3 regions of the Peribacillus sp. AS_2 genome follow, and region 2 is predicted to be linked to each of the others. Evidence: predicted binding sites of a transcription regulator. Region 2 holds the regulator's gene; each other region holds the start of a gene.

Region 1 (6,703 bases), on a different contig from region 2:
TCCACTTGGCCTAAGAATTGACGAGCATAAGCGGACAGTGATTCCACATAACGTCTTTGCCCTTCTGCATAAATCGTATCAAAAGCCAAGGAAGACTTTCCAGATCCGGATAATCCGGTAAGCACAACAAGTTTGTCTCTCGGTATCGTGATATCAATATTCTTTAAATTGTTGGCCCTGGCGCCTTTTATCACAATTTTATCCATTGCCATGTTTCGTCACCCTTCCGCTTTTAACTCTAGTAATAAATCACGCAGCTCGGCAGCTCGCTCGAAGTCCAGTGCCTTTGCCGCTTCCTTCATTTCTTTTTCCATGCTTGCCATCACTTTTAAACGCTCTTTTTTAGGGAGCTTCGCAAGGCTTGGTGCAAGATCTTCCTTATACTCTTCGCCTTCTTCGGCTACATGAGTCGCCCTTATGGAATCACGGATATCCTTTTGAATGGTTTGAGGCATTATTCCATGCTCTTCATTATACTTCTCCTGGATTTCACGGCGCCGCCTCGTTTCATTGATGGCAATTTCCATCGAATTCGTGATGCGGTCTGCATACATGATGACATGGCCGTTGGCATTACGGGCTGCACGGCCCATCGTTTGAATAAGCGAACGTTCCGAGCGAAGGAACCCTTCCTTATCGGCATCCAAAATGGTCACTAACGACACTTCCGGAATATCCAGGCCTTCCCTTAAAAGGTTGATTCCAACGAGTACATCATATTTGCCCATTCGGAGTTCCCGGATGATTTCTATCCTTTCCAAGGTCTTCACTTCCGAATGAAGATATTGGACCTTGATGCCGATTTCCTTTAAATAATCAGTTAAATCTTCAGACATCTTTTTCGTCAAGGTCGTTATGAGCACACGCTCGTTCTTTTTGACGCGCTCCTGTATTTCACCGATCAGGTCATCTATCTGCCCTTCAATCGGCCGCACTTCTACCGTCGGATCCAGCAATCCGGTAGGACGGATGATTTGCTGAACCATTTCTGGTGTATGTTCGAGTTCATATGGTCCCGGAGTTGCCGAAACGAATATGGATTGATGGACCTTTTTTTCAAATTCTTCAAATCTTAGCGGGCGGTTATCTTTCGCAGACGGCAGACGGAAGCCATGGTCGACGAGCACTTGCTTCCGCGCCTGATCTCCATTGAACATTCCGCGGATTTGCGAAAGAGTTACATGTGATTCATCCACGACCAATAGGAAATCCTCTGGAAAGTAATCTATTAAAGTGTATGGTGTCGCACCTGAGGGACGAAGCGTCAAATGACGGGAATAGTTCTCGATCCCAGAACAAAAGCCCATTTCCCGCATCATTTCCAAATCATAGCGGGTCCGCTGCTCCAAGCGCTGTGCTTCAAGGAGCTTTTCATCTTCCCTTAATTCCTTCAGTCTCTCTTCCAGTTCCGTTTCGATATTTTGAATGGCTATCCGCATTTTCTCTTCGCGGGTTACGAAGTGGGAAGCCGGGAAAATGGCGATATGTTCCCGTTCACCGGTAATTTCACCGGTCAGGGCATCGACTTCACGGATACGGTCGATCTCATCCCCGAAGAACTCGACCCGTACACAATGTTCATCACGGGAGGCCGGAAAAATTTCGACGACATCGCCGCGAACGCGGAAGGTCCCCCGTTGGAAAGCAATATCATTCCTCTCATATTGAATATCCACGAGTCTGTGCAGCAAGGCATTCCGGTCTATTTCCATGCCAGTTCGGAGGGAAACGACCATCTCCCGGTACTCTTCAGGAGAACCGAGTCCATATATGCACGAAACGCTGGCAATGATGATGACATCTTTCCTTTCGAACAAAGATGATGTGGCCGAGTGACGCAGTTTATCGATTTCATCATTGATGCTTGCATCTTTTTCGATGAATGTATCCGTGGATGGAACATAAGCCTCTGGCTGGTAGTAATCATAATAGCTAACGAAGTATTCGACGGCATTATTAGGGAAGAACTCTTTGAACTCACTGTAAAGCTGCCCTGCCAACGTTTTATTGTGGGCAATGACAAGAGTCGGTTTATTGATCTTTTGGATCACATTGGAAACGGTGAACGTTTTCCCTGTACCCGTTGCCCCCAATAACGTCTGCATTTCCTTGCCTTCCTTAATCCCTTCGACCAGCATTTCAATTGCTGCCGGCTGATCTCCTTGAGGAGAGTATTTTGAGACTAACTCAAACTTATCTTTCACCAAGCATGGCCTCCTATTGAAATATTTTTATATGAAAACGGGACATGCCTATATCCCTTCTATTTATTCCGGTTTAATAAAGCATATATACACATTCTACCACAATAGCCTTAAAACAAACCAGCAATAAGCGAACATCCATTCGATTCTTGTTTTAATGAACTTCATGATGTGTTGAGGGGAATGACAAGTTTGAGTACAAAAAAAGCACCTTTGATGTCAGGCGCTCTTGGATGTACGTTTCATCATTCTTTTTGATAACCAAAATCCCACTGTCAGGGATAAGGCATCGACGATGATCAATAAGTTTGTATGCGTATAACCTTTATATGCGGAAGCTGTAATCAAGGCAACAGTTAAAACAAGGCCTACGACATTGTTATAGGTGACTCTTGAAAAGAGCATGACAAGTAGACAAGGAAGGAAAAGGGCAGAAAGAATTTTAATCATTTTTTCATCTCCTTTATAAGAGAAAAATAGAGTAGTTTCAGTTTAAATGATTATGAAGTTTTTTGCCAATCAATTTCCTGCTTGATTTTAAAAAGGCATCCTTGGAAGAGCATCCACACATCCATTAATTATGCCCATAAAAAAAAAGAGGCAAACCCCTTTATAAGGAAGTTTGCTTCTTTTCAGTTCAATCAATATGGATCCGCTCCATGTCCTTTTCTAACGGCGTCCTCAGGGTTATCCGTCCCACCCAGTGGTTTTGAAGATTCCGTATGTTCTGAGGCCGCGGCCAGTCCCTCTTTCAATCTGCGGCCATACTCTTCATCGGCCTCTTCGGCAAGTGCTATCATTTTTTCCTGAATGCGCTTGTCGGCAGGAGCCAATGCCGCCACTAAATTGGAAATTAAATCGTCTTTTTCCCAATCCTCGAATTCCCGGTACGTTTCCCCGGCCTGTTTCGTATTGTTTTGGCGATCAATTGTCTCACGGACAAGTTTCCCTTCCACCATAGGTGTATACTCTTTGCCCGTTTGATTGGCTTCCTTCAAGCCGCCGACAGTGGATGGTTCGTAGTTGATGTGGGGGCTTTGGCTGCCTCTGCCAACTTCATATTGCATCTGTCCGCCAGTCTGATTCGTGGCAGTTCGTTTCTTTGGAGCATTGATCGGCAGTTGCAAATAATTCGCGCCAACACGGTGACGCTGTGTATCGGAATAAGAGAATGTACGTCCCTGTAACATCTTGTCATCAGAAAAATCCAGTCCATCCACTAGGACACCGGTACCGAATGCAGCCTGTTCGACTTCAGTGAAATAGTCTTCAGGGTTTTTATTCAATACCATCTTACCGACATGCAGCCATGGGAACTCATCTTTCGGCCAGATTTTCGTATCATCCAGCGGATCGAAATCCAATTCAGGATGATCATCATCACTCATGATCTGTACGTTGAGATCCCATTCCGGATAGTCCCCGCGTTCGATCGCTTCATATAGATCCTGTGTGGCATGATTGAAATTCGTAGCTTGAATTTCATTGGCCTCTTGCTGCGTCAGGTTCTTGATCCCTTGTTTCGGTTCCCAATGATACTTGACGAGCACTGCTTTCCCTTCCTCATTCACCCATTTATAAGTATTGACCCCTGATCCTTGCATCATGCGGTAGTTAGCTGGGATGCCCCATGGGGAAAACACAAAGGTAACCATATGGAATGTTTCAGGCGAACTCGAGCAAAAATCGAAAATCCTCCTGCCGTCCTGAATATTCGTGACCGGATCCGGTTTGAATGCATGAATCAAATCCGGGAATTTCATGGCATCACGGATAAAGAAAATTTTCAGGTTATTGCCTACAAGATCCCAGTTTCCATCTTCCGTATAAAATTTAACGGCAAATCCCCTTGGGTCACGTAACGTTTCCGGGGATGTCCCTCCATGAATAACAGATGAAAATCTCACGAATACCGGGGTTTTTTTACCTTCTTCCTGAAAAACCTTCGCTCTCGTATATTTTGAAATCGGCTCGTCCCCCGCTTTACCTGTCGGAACGAAATAACCATGCGCACCTGCACCGCGGGCATGCACAACCCGTTCAGGGATGCGCTCCCTATCGAAGTGGCTGATCTTTTCCAGGAAATCATAGTTCTCAAGTGTACTAGGACCTCTGTTCCCTACAGTTCTTAGACTCTGGTTATTCGTTACCGGGTGCCCTTGCCTGTTCGTTAATGTTTCATTCGTTTCATCATTTGTTTTTTTGGATTCATCAGACAAAAAAATCCCTCCTTTGTTAATAAAGGCCACAATACTACTATACTTTCCCCCATTTCCTATATTTAACTCTTCAATCTTCAAAATTTAATTGAAATTAGGTAAATAAGTACTTTTCCCCTATATATCGATGAGCCTATTTTCATGCCATCAACGACTTGAAGAGTTTAGTAGTTGGAGTGAGCATACCCATTTTTGTATAAGTCAACATGACAACACTATAATGAAATGAGGATAAAAAATTCAAAAAGCGGGGTGCCTTCATTGGACGAATCAATAATAGGAAGACTTGGCAGGGTGATGACAGGAAAAACCAGTCGTTGGGTTGTCATTACCGCATGGATAATTACAGCAATTGCATTAACCTTCACATTGCCTGCCGTTAATGATCTAACAGCAAATAATGCCTCAGACTTGCCTGATGACTCGCCTTCTGTCGTGGCTGATGAACTTATTAAAGAAGAGTTTCCAAATTCCTCTGGAATACCTGCCCTGCTTACATGGCATCGGGAAGGTGGACTGAAAGAGGCCGACTTGGCTGAAATCCAGTATCTTTCAAAGGAACTGACAGATAATCCATTGACACAGCAATCTTTCTTACCGCCGCTTCATGAAATTCCGTTGCCTGCTCTTAAAGGATCGGTTTCAGAAGATGGAACGACTTTCGTGCAGCCGCTTTTCTTTAAAGAAAAGACCGAGACTGAAATTCTCGAAAAAAATCTTGAAAGCATTAATGAAGCAGTAACGGAGCGCATTGGAACGGACCCATTCAAGGTCCCGACCGATTCAGATGAATTATCCCTTCGAGTGACAGGCCCTGTAGGGATATCAGTCGATGCAACGGGTTTATTTTCAGGTGCTGATTTCAAATTGCTTTTAGCGACAGTAATACTTGTACTTGTCGTATTATTACTTATTTACCGCTCCCCGCTTTTAGCCATAATTCCTTTAATCGGAGTAGGCTTCGCCTATATTGTCACAAGCCCGATCCTTGGCTTCATGGCAGATCATGGTTGGATTACAGTCGATTCACAGGCCATTTCAATCATGACCGTATTATTATTCGGTGCCGGAACGGACTATTGCCTATTTTTAATTTCTCACTACAGAAGTGAATTAAGGAATCATGCAAGCAAACGGGAAGCCATGATCGCAGCATTTAAAGATTCATCAGGCGCCATTGCGATGAGCGGCCTAACGATCGTCATCTCCCTGCTAACATTGCTTGTAGCCAAATACGGAGCCTATCACCGTTTCGCTGTACCATTCAGCTTGTCGATTTTAATCATGATGCTGGCAGCTTTAACACTTGTACCTGCATTGCTTTCTGTATTCGGAAGGGCTTCCTTCTTCCCAATCGTCCCGCGTACACCTGAAATGGAAGAAGCACGGGCCAAGAAAAAGGGAAAAGCCGTCAAAAAGCATAAAGAAGGCCGCATCGGTAACTGGATTGGCCATATCGTCACAACCAAGCCATGGACCGTCATTCTTACATGCCTGATCATCTTCAGTGTTTTAGCTGGATATTCTTCACAAATAAAATATTCATATGATATTCTCTCTTCCTTCCCTGAAGATATGAACTCACGTGAAGGCTATTCTGTCATTTCCGACTCGTATTCACCAGGCGAACTGGCACCGGCGACAGTGGTTGTCGATACGGATGGTGAAGATATTGATTTAGCACCGGCATTAAAAGGGATGGATATTGTGGAAACTGTTGCCGATCCAGTCTCAAGTAAATCGAATAAAGATCTGCAATCCTATGAGGTCACATTCAACATCAACCCATATGATATCGAGGCCATAGATTCCATTCCGGAAATCCGTACAATGGCGGAGAAAGAATTGAAAGCCGCCAATATATCTTCCGTAGATGAAAAGGTTTGGGTTGGCGGGCAGACTGCGACTCAATTCGATAAAAGGGATACCGTCAAATCCGATGAATTCATGATCATCCCGATCATCATCGTCCTGATTTCCCTGCTCCTGTTAGCCTACTTGCGATCTGTGACAGCCATGGTGTATTTAATGGGGACAGTCATTCTCTCATTCTTTGCAGCTATGGGGTTAGGTTGGATTATCCTGCACTATTTCATGGGTGTCGATGCGATAGAGGGGACAATTCCACTTTATTCTTTCGTATTCCTGGTCGCACTTGGAGAAGATTATAATATTTTCATGGTTTCAAGCATTTGGCGTAAGAAAGAAACGATGCCAATCAAGCAGGCCATCAGAAAGGGCGTTGCCGAAACTAGCGGTGTCATCACCTCCGCCGGAATA
Region 2 (6,703 bases):
TAATACGTAACATAAGATTAATAGAGGTGATAGAAATGGTGAAAGTATTTATTGATCCCGGCCATGGCGGTACGGATTCAGGATCGGTCGGAAATGGATTGAGAGAAAAGGATTTAACTTTAAACATTGCAACCCGAATTAAAGACATCTTATTGATAGAATATAATAACGTTTCTGTGAAAATGAGCAGGACCCAAGATACCTTCCCCACTTTAAACGATCGTACGAATGCAGCGAACGCGTGGGGAGCTGACTTTTTTCTCTCCATCCACATTAATGCAGGCGGCGGAACCGGGTACGAGGATTACATTTATACGTCTACTAACCAGATAACGAAAACGTATCAAGATCATATTCATTCAGAGGTCATGAAGCTTATCAACATCCAGGACAGAGGACAAAAAACAGGAGATTTACATGTACTCCGTGAAACGGACATGCCTGCACTCCTGACTGAAAATGGATTTATCGATAATGTTAATGACGCAGCAAAGTTGAAAACGTCATCCTTTATCGAATCACTGGCTCGCGGACATGTAAACGGTTTAGTTAAATGCTTCAATCTAACTAAGAAAAGTACAGCTGTATACCACACTGTCGTTAGTGGGGATACAGTATATTCCTTAAGCAATTCTTATGGCAGTACGGTTCAGCAAATTAAAGATTGGAACGGTCTTGACAGTCAGTACACCATTACGGTTAACCAGAAACTGCGGGTGAAATGAATAATTAATAATTATTTATCCTTTTAGAAGCACCACACAGTAAGCCCTTCTCAAAAAGAGAGGGGCCTTTTTGAGAAGGAATATACATGTAATGAAAAACTCTACATTCTGCCGTCCTGATTCGGTCCTTCCGTATGTAAGGTATGCCTTTTTTTTTATGGGCTGACACAAATTTAAATGGATTTTATGTAAAGACAAATAAAAAGACAATACTAAAAAGCACAAACCATGATGGCTTGTACCTAAAATGCAGCAGCAATTAAGTTGATAAACTGAAAGAATTGAATCTATGTATGGCTGCTAATTATTCATTTATTTTACTTTCTTACCGTAAGAAACCCTCGAGTTGGATATTAATCGTATATTTTAATGGCTTGAACCACTTTTCCTAAAATACGGACTCTATCATTTTTTATGTTATAGGTTTTTTCTTCATAAAAAGGATCCGTGCTGCAGGGAGTGAGTATGATGTTTTCTTCATTGATTCTCACTTTTTTGACCGTGGCATCGTGTCCATTTACCAAGACCACTCCAATTTTCCCGTTATCAAGGTAGGTTGTTTTTTCAACGAGAATCAATGATCCGTCTCTGAATTCTTTATTCATGCTATTGCCATTCACTCTAAGGAAAAAATATTCTTTATCCGATTTAAGCATCGAATTTAATGTCGGCATATACGCTTCTATATATTCGTTGGTGAAATTAGGCTCTCCAGCGGGGATATTTCCGTAGACACCAATTAATCTTACATTTTTTTCATTTAGGAATTCCATTCCAGGATTATTTCTAACGATAGGCGCTCCTTCAATGAGGTGGGATAGCGGTATTTCAAAACAAGTGGACATCATGCTCAATTTATCCATTAAAGGTTTATTCCGTCCGGATTCCCAAGCTGATACTGCCGTAGGAGCTACTTTTAATACTTTTGCCAAATCTTCTTGTGTCATTTTTCTTTCTTTTCTTAACATTTTAATCCGTTCACCAATGTGCATATTTCTTCACCTCTTACTTGAATATACACTATGAGTGAAAGTGAGTAAACGAAAAGTGCGTGAATTTTGCGAAAAAATGTTGGTAACTATACTTCAAGTGTGATATTATTTTTTTAGATAGGGGGTGACAAGATATGACAAGCGTTAAGTTCACACTTAAACAAGCCAGGAAGTATAAAGGATTAACTCAAGATGAAATGGCTAAAGTGCTGAAGATGGCCAAGAGGACTTACATTGACTATGAGCAATATAAGATTCCTTTGCGAATCGATAAGGCTTATTTATTTGCTGAATGTGTAGGATTCTCGATTGACGATATCATTTTTTTTGACCCTGACCTACACTTTAAATGTAGTTAAAAATTCAATTGAACCAGCATTTCCTCAACAGAGTGGCCATTTGAATCCATACAATCCTGACTCCCATAGGACAAGATTCAAGTAACGATGGAAAGGGGGAACAAAGAGGAAAGGGAAAATAATTCTTTTGAAGTTGCATAGGAGCTTCTGACATTAGAACATTTGTAAAATACGTGCATGGAGTAAAAGGTGTACAAATCCAATCTTCTTGTGCAAATATACGATTGTTACTGAGATTCCAATAATGACAGCCAATTGCCGTTAAAGAAAATTATTTACTTAATGTTTAGGGCGGACTTCTGAACACCATGAATAGGAGCAAATGGACAATGGCAAATTCGAAGGAAAAGTTAATCTGGATGAACAAGCCCTTATCCTATGCAGGATAAGGGCTTGTTCTCTATTTTCGTGAATTGGCAGCATTCCGTTTTCTCCAAAGCACGTCTTCATAAAATGAAAAAGACACATACATAAATGAATGGAAGTCAAATCTTCATACTTTTTCTCTATTATAAATGAAACTTCTTCTAGTTTTTTTCTCCCATCTTTATGAAGATAGCAGGTAATGGTATGCAAACGTACAATTATATACTAATGAAGGCTATGGAAGCTGGGCATTGGTAATTGGATGAGTTCAAAAAAATTCCAGATGATATTGGAGGAGATAACCCTTGAAAGGGAATGTAATCAATTATGTCGTTTTTCTTGTGCTCATTCTAACCATATTATTTATGGCAAAACCAGACATTTCCTCAGCAGGAAAATTGAACCCGCCCTCCGAAACTTTCAGTCCAGGGGATTGGTTTCTTGGAAGTATTCCTCCCAATCTTGATACAAACAAACCACCGATCGTGTTTGTTCAAGGGAAAAACGGCAGTTCAACCAGCTGGTATGGCGAAACGGATTATCATGGTGTCAATGATATGTATACCAAAGCGTATGAAGCTGGCTACCAAACGGTTTTTGTTCAGCTTCATGATTCAGCTGGAAATGGGTCAGTGAGCCAATATGCCAATGGAAGGCTTTTAGCTCAAATGCTTTCAGAAATCAGTAACCATTTCGGGGGCAAAAAAGTAAATATTATAGCTCACAGCAAAGGGGGCCCAGACACCCAAGCGGCTCTAGTCCACTATGGAGCACACCAATATGTTGGAAGGGTGATCACTTTAGCTTCCCCACATCATGGTTCTCACTTAGCTGATTTGGCTTATAGCTGGTATGCGGGCTGGCTTGGTTCCTTATTAGGTCAAAAAGATGAGGGAACTTATTCTTTACAAGTTGGTAAAATGGCTGAATTTCGTTCTGTCACGGATAACCATATCAACTCTCGTAAAAACTTGTATTTCACTGTGGCAGGTATGAACAGAGGCCCGGTACTATCAGCCTTATCAATGGGGGGACAATATTTATCATCATATGGGGAAAATGATGGGCTGGTGAATGTATGGAGTACAAAAATACCCTATGCAACACATTTATTTACGGATCCCAACTTTGATCACGACAATATTCGAGTTGGCTCAGCTGTATTTTCAAGAATTGAACCCTATTTAAAAAGCACATCCACCGCTGGGATTCCTGCATATCATGTCAATTATAAAGAACGAGTTGAAGATGATGTCATTACAACAGCACTCGCTCAAACCGTTCTGGGTGATGTCCTGAAACAAAATGTCTGGGTCGAACAAAGCTTCCATGTAAATGAAACTGCCCCAGGTAATATAAGCATATATACAGCCTCAAATGATGTCGAGGTTGAATTGATTTCTCCATCCAATAAAAAGTATTCACCTTCCTTAAAGGTTCATTCAGCCAAAAATGAAGCTTCCTTTTTTAATGGTGCAACCATCCAATCATTCTACAGAAATAACCTTGAAATTGGTGACTGGAAAGTACGAATGAAGACTAAATCGCCAAAAGACGCCTTCCTGTTCACAGCACAATTTAACGAAAAGAATCCCATTACATTAAGTATGGCCGGTAAAGTTAAGCAAAAAGATGCAAAATTTTTAATAAAGAATCCAATGAATGATAAAAAAAGACCAATCAGTACAACATTTTTGGTTCATCTGATAGATGAAACCGGTAATAAAATTAGTGAAAAAAACTCAATTAAGGCAATGGATACTGAAAATTTTACTGGCACCCTTCCAGAAGTACCTAAGTCAGGTGTTTATAATGTAACAATAGATGTTAAGGAAAAAAATGTGGATGGTACTGAAAGAACCCGGACGCTGATTCGTTCGGTCTATATTGAGAAATAACGAAATGCCTTCTCTTAGTTGAGGAGGCATTTTTTTGATGGTACGGGTAACTAGGGAGATGGTAATTCAGCCAATGGAAACAGCCAGGTCGTAATTACTTATTGAAGTATTAATTCAACGGGTCTCTGAAGGATATGGTTGGAGGTTTGTTATCAGGGGAAAATAAATATATGTATTTTTTTCCCTGCACCTGCAAATGGTTGTCAACAAGTGCAGATTCAACAGTGGAATGACTTGGTCGATCTAAACCTTATTAAAGTGATTTCAATGAGCTTTTTTCCAAAGTACATATTACGAGAAAGGCGATAGTAACTTTCATCCCTTATAAAGGATGTTTAAATTCGCATGAAACTAGATTCTATTAAAAAATATTTCAATATCTACTCTTCCATATGCATATTGAGAGAATTCTGGACATAAATTAAACAAACAAAAAAAGCGCGGGAAGCGCTTTTAGTGTATTTGTCTATATAAGCCTATTACTTTTCCAAGTATCGAAACATCTCGTAAAATAATTGGTTCCATATTTGAGTTCTCAGGCTGAAGCCTTATGTAATCCGGTTCCTTAAAGAATCGTTTTACAGTGGCTTCATCATCTTCCGTCATCGCCACGACGATATCTCCATTATTGGCACTGCTTTGTTGTTTCACGATGACATAATCTCCATCATGAATTCCTGCTTCTATCATACTTTCACCCATGATTTCCAGCATGAATACATGGTCATCATGTGGAACCATGCTTTCGGGAAGCGGAAAGTATTCTTCAATGTTCTCAATGGCCGTTATCGGCATGCCCGCTGTTACTTTTCCAAGTAACGGCACGTTCACGACATTGACTTTGGGAATATTGTTCGCTTCTTCCAAATTCATTATTTCAATGGCCCTTGGCTTGGTTGGGTCACGTCTAATAAGGCCTTTACTTTCCAGGCGGGATAAATGTCCGTGTACTGTTGAACTTGATGCAAGTCCCACTGCTTCGCCAATCTCCCGTACGGAAGGCGGATACCCTTTTTGGCGGACCTCTTCTTTAATGAAATCAAGAATATCTTGCTGCCGTTTTGATAGTTTTGTCATTTGTGCACCTCTTCCCCAATGTTCTTTGCTACATTATAGCATGGCCCCCATCTCTATACAAACATAAGTTCGAATTTGTTGTTGACTGAAACAAACGTTCGTATTATAATTTGATCATAACATACGAACGAACATTCGCTTTGGAGGGATTATCATGAAAAAATTATACAAAAATTATATTTATACGATTCTATTAGCGGGATCAGTATTCATCTTTTCAATTTTATTCTCTTGTACATTGAACAATGATCAAAAAAAGGATTTCCTTTCTATAGAAGTAGGCGAGGGTGACACCCTATGGGGAATTGCCGAAGAATATGAAGAATCAAATTTGACAAAAAAAGAATTCATTGGTTGGATAGAAGAGAATAATGGAGTCAGTGCAGATTCGATAAAGCCTGGACAAGTCATTGTCATACCGGTTAAAGGGGAAGAACTTGTCCAGAATTTGGCCAGTGAGCAGTAAGTAGTAAAGGTAGGGTATTATGAAGGCGGTAATCTATTGTAGGGTCAGCACCGAAAAAGAGTCACAGGAAACATCATTGGCAAGGCAGGAAGATGAATTAGTCAAATTGGCTGAAAAGATGGATGTGGAAGTTGTCTCCATTATAAAAGAACAGGCAAGTGGTTATGAGTTGAATCGGGATGGCATTTTTGACATGCTCGAACTATTTAAAACCAAAGAAGCTGAAGTGCTATTAATCCAGGATGAAACAAGACTGGGAAGAGGGAATGCCAAAATAGCCCTTTTCCATGTCATCCTTAAAGAAGATGTGAAAATTTATACGCTCTCACACGATGGGGAGCTGGAGTTATCGGATTCGGATGCCATGGTCATTCAGATAGTGGGCATTGTAGAAGAATATCAAAGGAAACTACATAATCTTAAAATAAAGCGCGGAATGATGAGAGCCGTTGAAAAAGGGTACCGTCCTCAAAAAAATCTTCAGAATCAAAGGAATTCCACTGGAAGGGACCGTATGGAGATTCCTATTGAAGAAATTATTAAACTGCGTGCCAATGGGTTAACATTCTCGGAAATCGCAGCCACATTAAGGGGCTTTGGATACAATGTATCTAAGGCTACTGTGAACAGGCGTTTTCTCGAACATCAAATGAATACAAAGGAAAGTAAATCATAGAACTTGTAATTTCGCTTTTTTTTTAATACCATGACAATATCCGCAGATTATGAAGGAGCGAAATTATGTTATCAAAAGAAAAAATAGCCCGTATAAATGAACTTTCTAAAAAGGCAAAGGGTGAAGGCTTGACGGAAGTTGAAG
Region 3 (6,703 bases), on a different contig from region 2:
TTGTTCCGGGGTCAATGTAGACCAAGGAATATCTTGTTCCTTCAAGTAATCGGAAATCATTTTCAACGCCCCATGGAACATTTCGCCTATATCCGGGGCATCCAAACGGAAAATCTGCCTTTCCCTCAATTTCAAGCCATGTGCCGCATAATGGGAAAACGGGCAGCTATTGAACATTTCCATCCTGGATACACTCGTAAGAATGCTCTCACCGTATAATTGCTTACTTGTTTCCTCAGTTAATTTCTTTGTCCTATTTTGATAAAAAAGGCTCGATAAAACCTTAGTTGCTGAAGGACCGGCCATTTCATCATCAATAATGGAATTATATACATCCCACCATAGTGAATGGATTGGATAATTCCTTTTCTTCAGCTGCAATTGGGCAGCCAGGTACGAAAGGGCAACATCATGATTCGCTGCATATTTCACCTGTTCCTCTGCAGACAGATCGGACGGATCGTTCATATAATACACATCGGAAACATTAGGCAATACGTCCCTTACCCGTTTCAAATAGGATGAAGGCAAAAGCGCCTTCCCTTCCTCATCGGCAAGCGGATATGATAAATAAAGGGCCTCGGCAGGCGTAGTGAATGCTTTGTACGCTGTGAACTCCTCATCCAGCAGGCGCACTTTCGAACTTGGGGCAACATCAAGTCCACCAGCCAGCAGCACATCACGATCACTATCTGAAAATATCCCGTCAGATACTGCTTTTCCCGGCAGAACCCCTTCGTTCAATCCGATAACAAAAGCCGTCTTCACATCATCCAGGCGGGATAAATCTAGATTAGCGACTAATACTTGGTCAATTGCCGGCGGTACCAAAGAAAATTCAAGAGACTCCAGACCAGCTTCAATGATTACCGCAAACTGTTTCATGGAAAGCTCTTCCCCGCTCAGCAGTTCAACGAATTGGTCCAATAGGTCGACAACCGCATTCCATGTTTGCTCATGCTCTCTTGCCGATACCAAATCACCTGCTTCTTCTGCCTCCAGTTTCAGCTTTTCCAATTTTTCCGGTATATGCAATTCTTCAAGATATAGATAAAGGGCTTCACACAATTCCCTGCCATTAGCAGCCTTTTTAGCCCGTTTTGAGAGCCTCAAGATGGGCTCGGTAAATAATTGCTTCATTTCATTCAACTCTTGCTCAAGCATCATTTCCTTATCCGTTTGGTTCCGGTCCTCGAGTTCCAGACCGCGGAAGCGCCGGTAGGTCCAACGATCTTTGGACGTCCACCCGCTTCCTTTAATGCCGCGGGCCAGCACATAGTTTTCCAGCTTATCTACCTGTTCACGCATCCGGTCGTGGTTTTTTTGCAACGGAAATAGAAGCTCCGTCTTGATTGCACGAAATACCGGTTCATAACGCCAATAGCCATTGATGATCTCCAAAGTCGAACGAATCAGTTCAATCAGAGGATGATTCAGCATCGTCCGTTTGGAATCGACGAACAAGGGAATTTGATAATCCCGAAAAACGGTTTGTAAAATATCTGCGTATGCTTCCCCGTTACGGACTAAAATCGCAATATCACGGAAACGGTGCTGTTTCTGTCTGACCAGCGACAAGATATCCCGGGCAACTCCTTCAATTTCAGCTCTGCGGTTAACTGCCTGGGCGATCGTTACATCAGGTGACTGCTGCTCAAACGTTCGTGCAGGACGAATGGAAAAATAAGTTTCCAGATGATTCAGCCCCGGACTCTTTCCAAACCTTTCCGATCTTTTTAAGATTCGATCTTCTGAAATCGATATGCCATTCCTCAATCCAGCCTGATATAGGTGATGATAAAGGTTTCCCGTTTGCCTGAACAATTGCAAATCATCCGGAGCATATTGCCTGTAGGGCTGATCTAACGTCAGCGAGACCGTTACACTCCTGCACAGCTTCATCATTTCTTCAACAATCAATAATTCCTGTGGAGTCAAGCTATAAAAACCATCGATATATATATCCGCATTCCTTATATATGAGGAATCTGACATTTTTTCAATCAGCAAAGTGAAATAATCTTCGGAGTCTAAATATTTATTGACCATTTCATCCTCAAAAGACTGATAGACCAATTCAAGATCATGCAGTTTATCCTGAATGCCGCTGCCGGCCTGTGAGGTTTCAGCTAAATAGTTTTGAATGTCATCAGGTTGGATGCAATACTGCTTGAACTCAGCCAGCATCAGCTCCATCTGTGCAATGAACCCCTGCTTATCAGCAGATCGACTGAACATCTTTAACTCTTCCTTTTTATCATCCATGATCTTCCGTATCAGCATATTAACGCCAACACTGTCCAGATGCAGCCGGCTCATCCCCCCGGTTTCCTGAAGAACGCGCCAAGCAAGCCTGCTAAAACTGAAAACCTGTGTCCGGATCATTCCGGCAAGGCCTGGTGTTTTAATTAATTTATATTCAGATAGAAACGTCATCTGATCAGGAACGAGGTAGATAATTGGATTTCCTTCGGGATCTTCTGCCAATTTAGAGCGGATTTCGTCCAATATATTCGAAGTTTTCCCTGTACCCGATCTTCCCAGTAAAAAACGGAGTGACATCTCTTTTCCCCCTTACAACATAATATCTAGATCCATCATACCAGAAATACTTTCGTCTTTATGACTAGGTTTCTGTTTCCAATTAGATTTACTTTCTATTATTTTACCGTCTCCCTTAAAAAAACACCAATCGTACGTTCGCGTTTCCCCCAAAAGAAAAAGCCCGCATCTTACTCGGGCTTCCACAATCACTCACCTGTAAACTTAAAATTGAAATCATTGACCGGCCAATATCGAACATCCACTTTACCGACAACATTTTCTACCGGTATATAACCAAAGTGACGGCTGTCAGCACTTTCAAGACGATTATCACCCATGACAAAAAGCTTGCCCTCCGGAACTTTGGTCATATCCGTCAATTCTTTTAATGTAAAATCACCTGTAAAATCCTGTCCTGGGAAACCTTCCTTGAATTTCTCAAGATAAGGCTCATCCACTTTCTTACCATTTACGTAAAGCCAATCATCTTTATAACGAATACGGTCACCTGCAACCCCTATAACCCGCTTAACATAATCTTCTTGTGAATTCGCATGAAAAACAATAATGTCAAAACGGTTGATATCATGAATCTGGTAATTGATTTTATTCACGACAAGTTTATTTCCATCTTCAAGGGTCGGCTGCATCGACTTTCCTTCAACATCATAGCTTGAAAAGAGAAATGTACGGATTAAGATGTAAATAACAAAAGCTATCATCGCTGGTTTTATCCAATCGGATAAAGAATTCTTGTTTGTTTTTTCCATCTAGTTCAACCCCTACTGCATTTATATATTAATTTATTGCCCTTCTTCTCTCTTCATGCTTTTATTTAACCGGACTTCCAGCCTTTTCCCCACATACCATAGGATAAAGATGACGATTCCGATAATGATCGTTCGCACAGGTTTATGAATCAATGATACTAAATCGTAACCTACGAAGCTGATCGTAAAAATCATCACCGCCTTCCCTCCAACTACTGCAAGTCCATATTGCAGGGTACTGACTTTTGAAAGTCCTGCCACGATATTAACGATAGCCGAAGGTGTAAAAGGGAAGCAGAGCAATATGAACAAAGGACCGAATCCATGGCTCTCAACCCATACCATCAACCTCTGCACCTGTTTATGTCTTTGCAAAAATCGGAAAAACCTCATTTGACCATATCTTCTAATAATCCAAAAGATCAAAAAGGACCCCGCTACCGCACCAATCCAAGAAAATAAAAACCCCCACCAGAGACCAAATGCCGTTGCATTGGCAAGCACGAACACCACTAAAGGCAAAAAAGGCAAAAAAGCTTCCAGCATCGGCAGTAAGATTCCGGGAATTGGACCGAATGAGCGATATTGCTGAATAAGTGCCGATATATGATCAAGTGTAAACCACTCACGTATAGTATCCAAATCCATAATTATCTCCCTCGACATGCTGCCATCAAAGCAGCATAAACTTATTAAAAACCGTTTATTTTAGATATATCACTTTCCCCCGAAATTGCAAGAATTATTATCCATATATCTTCATACTTTCCCTATCTCCGGAAAACATAATCTTGTTAACGAATATTTCTAGTTTTATCAAAACTGCTTGCATAACCACTGAAAATACATTAGGATAAAAACGGAACAAGTGTTCTTATTTTTGCAGGATATACATATTAGTATTAAAAACGCGCTATTTAGAAAGGGGCGGTCATGATGACCCGCATTCCAGAAGGTGACCGAAATATGATTGAAAAAGCCATCTACCTCCCTATGGTTATTACAGTCTTAAACCGGGATCTCAAGGTCATCGAAATTAGTCCGTTTAAATTAAAAAGGCCCTATTCGGAGCTGGTGGAACATATTTTAAAAGTGGTTCAAGACGAACTTGCCGAAGTACGGCGCTATTTGCGCAAAGAGAATATTAAAGTTAGTGAAATCAAACGCGATGAATCCTTCACGATGTATTGTTTTTTATATAAAGGATACGAGGAACATCATAATTATTTCAATCCCCGCCTTCGCAACAAAACCGAAGACTTGTTATGTTATTACTTTTTCGAAAAAAAACCCTCAAGGGATTAACGGGTTAAAAGGGAGCCTTCCGGAAGGATACAAATTCCCTTGGATGTAAAAAGGTTGACCATAAAAAAGCATCGCATCTTTCCTGGCATAAAGGTAAGGGAGTCTTTCATGATCAAGATCGATTAGACTCGCTTACCTCCATTCCCCCTGTTTGAATATTCCATAACATCATAATTTAATTGGCTAGTTCAAACCAAGGCATAACCTATGTAATCAAGTGCATACTGAATATCCTTTTAACATTTAAGTTTTAAGTCTCTTTAAATGAAAGTTAATTACATGCTCCATGACAAAGATTGGAGTGGCACCCGTTATGATCGACTCATCATATTGAAGAAAAGGATAGGAAAACAGTCAGCTTCGACAAATCGATGTAAAAGTAACCAATATCATGATCCGCCGCAGAATGTAACACGTATTCATGATTTGCCCTGATCGATTGCCGTCAACCATTCCCTGCATCGAAAGAATGGAAATTCCTTTATGACGATGGGACGCTTAAAAAGCCCTGTTATCCTTTGTTGGATCAAGCTCTCGCATGTCGGATGAAATGTCTGCCATGGATTTCAGATAGTTAATATCTTCTTCCAAAAATACCTTTTACATTTAACTGCGTTACTTCAAGTTCCCTTGTAATGGCATCCTTCATTAAAAGTTTGCTGTATGCATAGCATCGCCTTTGTTCCTGGTGATTAAACGGCAGAATGTCGACGCTGCATCCTTCTGGTATATTACCCTCTTCCCTATTAAAGGAACCGAGGACTGCAATAGCCGCTTCTCCACTTCTTGTTACACAAGCCGTTTGCACAATTACTGCTCACTGATTAAGGCAACAGTTTCGACGAAATTGTCCTTAACGATTAAAAGGTCTGGCCCGTTTGTTCATTATTAAGCGACATTTAATTTCCATTCATCTATTATAACTATACGTCTAAACTATCATTTTAGTGTCAGTACAACGTTATTAGGAAAGATGTTAATTGCATATCCATACCTAGTATTATCTACTAGTAACAACCTCTTTATATTAAATGTATAAAGCAAAAAGAATTTCCAGAAAAACAAAATCCTTTGTGAAATACTGAACAAAAGATACATCACCGGTGTCTATTATATTATGTATTATGGAGTCAATCATTAAGGAAACTTATACTCATCCCTAATTTCTTATGATAACCATTCAATATTTTATTTGCATGGTTTAATTTGTAGCCAAAAGGGTTCCTATCTAAATTTTAAACCAAAGTTGCTTGGAACGAAAGGTGCAAACGCGCCGAGAAGGCTCACGGACCGCCCGCGGAAAGCGAGTGCCTCGAGGGTAATCAACGTTTAAATTGTACAATCCTAAAAAACAGAAACAATCTCTTTAACAAAATATTTTGTTGGTAATCCTAACTTTCTACACAGCCTGCTCCTTGAATATATGCCAACTTCACACTCTTTTCTGAGAGAAATAGATTTTTTATTGATTGATTCTTTAAAATAATGGCATTACATTTTCATTCAAGAGATTAATCATAAATACCCAGAGTCATTTTCCCTAACCATAAATCCAGACGACATCTTCCTTTTTTTTATCAAAAATAAAAATCGCGTCCATATTCCCATTTTTCCGGTTACACATGGTAAATTATTAACTGGAGGGGAAAAATGAAGAAAATAAATATTCTACTGCTGGCTATTCTTGTTTTGTCTTTATTCACTGGACTTAAAACAACTGAGGCAGCCTCAAATGTAAAGGTACATTTCATCAACGTTGGACAAGGAGATTCAATCCTGATACAAACCGGTAATGAAAACGTTTTAATCGATGGCGGCGGTAAAGGAAAGGGCGACGAGGTTGTTGCCTACCTAAAAAAACAAAAGGTAAAAACACTTACTGCATTAGTTTCCACTCACCCAGATGCGGATCATGTTGGCGGTCTTGCTCATGTGATTAAATCGCTTAATGTAAAATCTGTGTATGCCCCTAAAGTTTCACATACTACCCAGGCATACAAAGACTTTTTAACGGCTGTCAAGAAGAAGAAGCTTACAATAAAAAAAGCGAAGACGGGCGTGGAAATCAACACTAAAGCAAAGGA

What was found. Region 2 encodes LexA, which represses DNA repair genes until DNA is damaged. Its sites were predicted from a motif close to CGAACATATGTTCG; they were not measured.
Region 1: the regulator LexA is predicted to act here: its motif matches at 2,336-2,349, upstream of uvrB (excinuclease ABC subunit UvrB).
Region 3: the regulator LexA is predicted to act here: its motif matches at 2,690-2,703, upstream of addB (helicase-exonuclease AddAB subunit AddB).

What each region holds. Positions count from the first base shown of each region.
Region 1 is NZ_JAPTGA010000001.1:306,470-313,172, reverse strand. It holds gene uvrA (excinuclease ABC subunit UvrA) at 1-212, opposite strand, end outside; gene uvrB (excinuclease ABC subunit UvrB) at 219-2,204, opposite strand; gene OTG27_RS01445 (CsbA family protein) at 2,424-2,654, opposite strand; gene OTG27_RS01440 (catalase) at 2,846-4,429, opposite strand; gene OTG27_RS01435 (MMPL family transporter) at 4,685-6,703, shown strand, end outside.
Region 2 is NZ_JAPTGA010000009.1:200,309-207,011, forward strand. It holds gene OTG27_RS17415 (N-acetylmuramoyl-L-alanine amidase family protein) at 36-725, shown strand; gene OTG27_RS17420 (LexA family protein) at 1,079-1,717, opposite strand; gene OTG27_RS17425 (helix-turn-helix transcriptional regulator) at 1,852-2,076, shown strand; gene OTG27_RS17430 (esterase/lipase family protein) at 2,808-4,340, shown strand; gene lexA (transcriptional repressor LexA) at 4,794-5,417, opposite strand; gene yneA (cell division suppressor protein YneA) at 5,572-5,883, shown strand; gene OTG27_RS17445 (YneB family resolvase-like protein) at 5,903-6,559, shown strand; gene OTG27_RS17450 (DUF896 domain-containing protein) at 6,625-6,703, shown strand, end outside.
Region 3 is NZ_JAPTGA010000003.1:428,142-434,844, reverse strand. It holds gene addB (helicase-exonuclease AddAB subunit AddB) at 1-2,562, opposite strand, end outside; gene lepB (signal peptidase I) at 2,751-3,314, opposite strand; gene OTG27_RS07620 (TVP38/TMEM64 family protein) at 3,348-3,962, opposite strand; gene OTG27_RS07615 (YhjD family protein) at 4,251-4,619, shown strand; gene OTG27_RS07610 (hypothetical protein) at 5,194-5,427, opposite strand; gene OTG27_RS07605 (ComEC/Rec2 family competence protein) at 6,270-6,703, shown strand, end outside.